DNA from 2 places in the Ureibacillus sp. FSL W8-0352 genome. Region 2 is predicted to be linked to the other one. Evidence: riboswitches for the same ligand, from Rfam matches in the RefSeq annotation. Region 2 holds a riboswitch; the other holds the start of a gene.
What was found. Region 2 has a riboswitch for FMN ahead of NST98_RS01625 (ECF transporter S component). Riboswitches for the same ligand answer to the same signal wherever they lie in the genome.

Region 1 (3,213 bases), 1.5 Mb from region 2:
TCTCCTTCATGGATATCCCCTTTTACTAATGCCACATGTTCCAATCCATCAACATCATTTTCATAACCAATCATTCGAAAATTTCCGAATGTTGTCGGCATATTTACTGATGCTGCCCGACTTACAACCACTTCATTTCGGAAACGATAACGAACTAATTCCTCAATTGAAATAATTTTTAAATCATGTGCTTTTGCGAATTTCAATAAATCATCGAGGCGAGACATTTTTCCGTCATCCCCCATAATTTCGCAAATCACACCCGCAGGAAATGATCCTGCAATCCTAGCTAGATCAACTGCAGCCTCTGTATGCCCTTGTCTTTCCAATACTCCATTTTTCTTGGCGATAAGCGGAAAAACATGTCCTGGTCTGCGAAAATCTTCTTTTTTCGCATCATCATCTATCATTTTTAAAATCGTTGTTGAACGCTCATATGCACTAATGCCTGTTGTCGTGCTAATATGGTCGATACTAACGGTAAATGCTGTTTGATGATTGTCTGTATTATTTGCAACCATTGCATGTAAATCCAATTTTTGTGCCAATTCTTCTATGATGGGCGTACAAATTAAACCTCGGCCGTATGTCGCCATAAAATTGATAGTCTCTGGTGTTGCATGCTCTGCTAAAGCCACTAAATCCCCTTCGTTTTCCCGATTTTCATCATCCACAACGATGATGGTTTTCCCCTTTTTCAATTCTTCAATTGCTTCCTCGATCGTGTTCAACATTAAAACCACCATCCTTAAAATCCTTTTTGAGTTAAAAACTCTAACGTAATTTTTGATTCTTCTTTTTGATTGATTTTCTTTAAATGATGTAACACGTATTTTCCCAACATATCCGTCTCAATATTCACTTGATCGCCAATCCCTTTCATTCCTAAAATCGTTTCTGAATACGTATGAGGAATGAGAGAAATTGTGACGCTTGTATCACTAACTCCAAAAATCGTCAAACTTGTCCCGTCAATCGTAATGGATCCTTTAGGAATACATTGTTCTAACAGTTCTTTCGGCATCTCAATTTCGTAATACACTGCATTGGATACCGGCTTTTTGCTGCGAATCGTTCCTACTCCATCCACATGACCCGACACAATATGACCACCAAAACGTCCACCAGCTGCCATTGCCCTTTCTAAATTGACATAGTCTCCTTTTTTTAACTGATGAATCGTTGTGGCTTTTACAGTTTCCGGCATGACATCTACCGTCATTTCATCTTTTGTTAAATGAGTAACTGTTAGACAAACGCCATTGACAGCAATACTGTCTCCTAAAGACGCATCTGACACAATTTTTGGAGAATGAATAACGATTTTCATACTTTTTTCGTCTTTTTGAATAGCAGTGACAATTCCTTTGTCTTCAATTAAGCCAGTAAACATGTAAATCCCCCTCATTCTTTTAATAAAAGCAAAAACCCCATTAAGCGAAAACTTAACGGGGTTGGGAGAATGATGAATTTTTAGGCATGACAAAAAAGCCTGTGTACAGGCAAATTTTTCACGTATACCTAAATAAAAACTCCCGCTTATATGCGGGAGATAGGATGTAAAAAAGGGTATACTAAACTAGCCCATTAACTAACGATTAATGGGTATTTTTTACAAACCATCCTTCTCCCATCCAGACTTTCACTGTCGGCTTTGGATTCTCACCAAATCCTGCTCCAAAAGAGCTCGCGGGCTTAGAAGCATTGCTTCATCACCGCCGATTGGGAATTTCACCCGACCCCGAAGGATATAAAAATATTTAATTATCTATAACAATAACACTTATTTCGGAGAAAATCCACATAATCAACTGATTTATTATCTTGCACTAATCATACATATGCAATTTTACCTATCCTTATTCGATTGCTATAATATTTGAAGATTGAATAAAGGACGTGAAATGATGTCTGAAAAAGTGCAAATCGAAATCGGTCAAAAATTTCCATTAACAATTAAACGACTTGGAATCAATGGTGAAGGTGTCGGCTTTTTCAAGCGGAATGTTGTATTCGTAAAAGGAGCACTTCCTGGTGAAGTCGTCACAGCAAAAGTTTCAAAAATCCATAAAAATTTTGCCGAGGCGGAAATTGTGCGAATTAGAGAAACTTCAAAAAATCGCATAACCCCTCCATGCAAAATTTATGAGCAATGTGGGGGATGCCAATTACAACACTTATCATACGAAGGACAGTTAAAAGAAAAGCGTGATATCGTTATTCAAGCTTTAGAAAAATATGTACCACAGATTGCTGAAAATGCAGAAATACGTATTACTATTGGAATGGACAATCCATGGCATTATCGAAATAAAAGCTCTTTCCAGGTACGAAAAAATGGTAGCTATGTTTCTGCCGGATTGTTCGTCGAAGGCACGAATAAACTCTTAAATATCAATGATTGCATCGTACAACATCCTGTAACAACAAAAATTACTGTCGGCATCCGAAAGCTTTTACAAAAACTGAACATTCCAATCTATGATGGAAAATCAAAAGGATTTGTTCGCACCATTGTCGTTCGTACAGGTATTCAAACAGGAGAAACACAAGTTTGCCTTGTTACGACGAAAAAAGAAATTCCTAAAAAAGCGGAATTAGTACAAGGCATAAAAAATTTGGATTCAAGCATTGTTTCCATCACTCAAAATATCAACCCTTCAAAAACTTCCTTGATTTTTGGGGATGATACCATTGTACTTGACGGCAAAGAGACGATACACGAAAAATTAGGAGAACTTGCTTTTGACTTATCTTCCCGTGCATTTTTCCAACTCAATCCAAAACAAACCGTTGTTTTATATGATGAAATCAAAAAAGCCGCGGGGTTAACTGGCAAAGAAACAGTTGTAGATGCCTATTGTGGTGTCGGAACAATCGGTTTATGGCTTGCGAAAGATGCAAAAGAAGTACGTGGAATGGATATCGTTCCTGAGTCCATTGAAGATGCTAAAAAAAATGCACAAAACCACGGATTTACTCATGCCAAATACTATAACGGTCCAGCAGAAGAGTGGCTTAAGAAATGGGCGAAAGAAGGATTTGTACCAGACGTTGTAACGGTCGATCCACCTCGTACTGGTCTTGCACCAAGTTTTATTAAAACCGTATTAAAAATTAAACCAAAACGATTCGTCTATACTTCTTGCAACCCATCCACTTTCGCAAGGGATTTAAAAGAATTATCTAGGCTATACACCGTTGAATACATCC
Region 2 (3,213 bases):
TACTCGATTTTTATCGCATTTATCCATAGACGATTAATATAGCAAATAAGGGTATCAAAGTATTGGTATTTTGAATGGTAAAGTGCACTTGTTCATCGAGGTACAATTGCTTTATAGGACTCAAGAGCATGTAATAGCTCCAAATAATGAATGTTTGGAATTTAGATGAGATAAAGTTGCTCGTTAAACCAAGAAATGCTCCAATCATTCCAAGTGTTAAGGAAAAAGCTTGATTTTTTAATGTCATCGATGCCCATTGCTGCAATGCAATGATGGTAAAACAAGTCAATGATGTACCCAATAAAAAAATGAATAGTAATTCGTAAGGTACATTTTATACATACCAAATGCCCAAATGAATAAAAATTAACAAATTCTTACAATAAAATGATTGAAGAACAAAAGAATTTTGCGAAATACATCTGTTTTTGATTCATCGAAAGGGTAAGTAACAGTTTCCACGTATCCCCTTTATGTTCCATATCACATATACGAGAAACGCAAATGGCCGATAAAATTGGCAAAAAAACACAGTTTAATGAAGAAATTGTTAATATCATTAACTCCCATTTTGCAGTTTCAGCGTATTTATCAAGCAACAAACTGTGAAGAAGCAAAGCAAATGATTCAATTGATTAAGCCTGATCTAGCAATTTTAGATGTGATGTTGCCAGATGGCGATGGATTCTATCTTATCGACCATTCGCCAATATTCGAATATACCTGTTATTTTTTCAACGGCAAGAGGAGAAGATGAGGATCGTTTGCTTGGGCTTGGACTAAGAGCTGATGATTATATAATAATAAAGAATGATTGTTTTAATACTTCATATTAATTCCTTTACAAATACTCGGAATACTCCTATAATATTACTAAATTAATAATAAAATAATGATTCATCTTCGGGGCAGGGTGAGATTCCCGACCGGCGGTATTAGAACGGTTGTTCTTAAGCCCGCGAGCTCTTTTTGAGCAGGATTTGGTGAGATTCCAAAGCCGACAGTATAGTCTGGATGGGAGAAGATGAAGGTACGGTCGTTTTTCGTTATGTAACCTAGACACGTGGCAATTATTGTGTTGGAAATTTTTGTATTAATCCAACGCGCTATTTTCCTATTCTCTTTTTGTCATGTGTAGCTTTTCGTGTACCCGTTTTCTCCCTTATGCTAGTTTGGCATAAGGGATTTTAATTTTTAACGAAGTCGACTATGTGCCTTTCTTCTTGCGAGTTGAATCAGCAAAGAGGAGAGAGTGCTAATGAACAAAATGAAATTGCGTTCTTTTGTAACAATCGCAATGCTATCGAGTATTTCATTTATTTTAATGTTTTTAAATTTTCCATTACCGTATTTTCCGGTATTTTTAGAGATTGATTTTAGTGATGTTCCTGCATTGATTGCGGCAATTACGATGGGACCTGTTGCAGGAATTTTAGTTGAATTCATTAAAAATATCTTGAATTGGCTATTTATGGGTGCTTCTACTGGGGTGCCAGTGGGACATATGGCAAACTTCGCAACAGGGATCTTGTTTATCATGCCAGTTTACTATGTATATAAAAGAACTAATTCAGTAAAAGGGTTAATCTTTGGACTGATAGCTGGAACATTTACGATGTCAATTGGCATGAGCGTATTAAACTATGTTGCTTTCCTGCCAATGTACACATATTTCTTAGGAATGGGTACATTTGATGTAAAAGAAACTATCGTTCTAGGAATTTTGCCATTTAATATTATCAAAGGTATTTTGTTGATGGTGTTAGTATTGATGTTATTTAGAACGATGAGAAATTGGATTGAAAATCAAAGAGCACAATATTTATTGCAAAAACAATAATAGAACATAGATCATTAGGGGTTTGCTGTTTTGTGCAAACCTCTTTTATTTTGAGTAAATTACGAATACACTTTTGAAGGAATTGTATGATTGCTTACATTATATTTCCGTTCGATCAATATTATAGAAAGTTTATATTGTTTTAAAAAATTGATATGATGTAATCATCATGTTTATTAGTTTAAAGTCATAAAGGAAGGAATTTTTACAATGGATCAAAATAAAGGGCAATGGACGAGTAAAATTGGATTTATATTAGCTTCGGCAGGGGCAGCCATTGGACTCGGCGCTATTTGGAAAATGCCTTATGTGACAGGTCAAAGCGGAGGGGGAGCTTTTTTCTTAATCGTTGTTATTTTCACCCTTCTCATAGGATTGCCAATGCTATTATCGGAATATATTATTGGTCGTAGCACTCAAAAAGAAGCAGTAACAGCATATAAATTATTAGCCCCCCATAATCTTCGCTGGTCTTGGATTGGGAAGTTAGGAGTTATCGGTTGCTTTATTATGCTATCCTTTTACAGTGTTGTAGGTGGATGGATATTTATATACAGTGGCGTTTCATTGGTTGGAGGAGTCATTGAGCCGAATGCCAATCCAGGAGATTTTTTTTATTATGTTATAGGGACGCCATGGATTACGTTGTTAGGTCTTGCACTATTTACTTTAGCAAATGTATTAGTCATTGCATTAGGAGTGCAAAACGGAATTGAAAAAGCCAATAAAGTTATGATGCCGTTATTATTCATTCTATTTATTATTTTAGTAGTACGCGGCTTAACTTTAGATGGAGCAGTGGAAGGGGTAAAATTTTTCCTATGGCCAGATTTTTCAAATATTACTGGGGAATCGTTATTGTTTGCTCTTGGACAGTCCTTTTTTGCACTGGCGGTAGGATTTTCGTGCCTTGTAACTTATAGTTCCTATTTAAAAAAGGAAGTTAGCATACCTCAATCAGCAACATGGGTTGTTGTGTTAACCATTTTGGTTTCATTTCTTGCTGGACTAGCAATTTTCCCAGTTGTCTTTACATTTGGAATGGAGCCAACTGAAGGACCGGGATTATTGTTTATGGTTTTACCTGCTGCTTTTAGTCAAATGGCTTTCGGTGAAGTATTTTTGGCGATGTTTTTGATATTATTTTTATTTGCAACGCTCACTTCATCTTTTAGCATGTATGAGATTATCGTTGCTGCGTTAATTGAGAAATTACATATTCGCCGCACGAAATTAACTGTCATTTTAGGAATCATCGTTTTTATTGTTTCGATTCCATCTGCATTATCTTTCAACGTATTAAGCAATGTGTCAATTTTTAATAAAAGTATTTTTGATGCCACGGATTATCTTGTTTCCAACGTGCTTTTACC

Region 1: linked by a shared signal. The riboswitch ahead of ribE (riboflavin synthase) and the one ahead of NST98_RS01625 (ECF transporter S component) in region 2 are both predicted to bind FMN.

What each region holds. Positions count from the first base shown of each region.
Region 1 is NZ_JBBOQT010000001.1:1,828,320-1,831,532, forward strand. Features, by position in the region: gene NST98_RS09395 (bifunctional 3,4-dihydroxy-2-butanone-4-phosphate synthase/GTP cyclohydrolase II) at 1-734, opposite strand, end outside; gene ribE (riboflavin synthase) at 749-1,393, opposite strand; FMN riboswitch at 1,619-1,753, opposite strand; gene rlmD (23S rRNA (uracil(1939)-C(5))-methyltransferase RlmD) at 1,908-3,213, shown strand, end outside.
Region 2 is NZ_JBBOQT010000001.1:321,035-324,247, forward strand. Features, by position in the region: gene NST98_RS01615 (hypothetical protein) at 20-301, opposite strand; gene NST98_RS17250 (ABC transporter permease) at 378-617, opposite strand; partial or broken gene NST98_RS01620 (response regulator) at 578-803, shown strand; FMN riboswitch at 896-1,030, shown strand; gene NST98_RS01625 (ECF transporter S component) at 1,259-1,840, shown strand; gene NST98_RS01630 (sodium-dependent transporter) at 2,051-3,213, shown strand, end outside.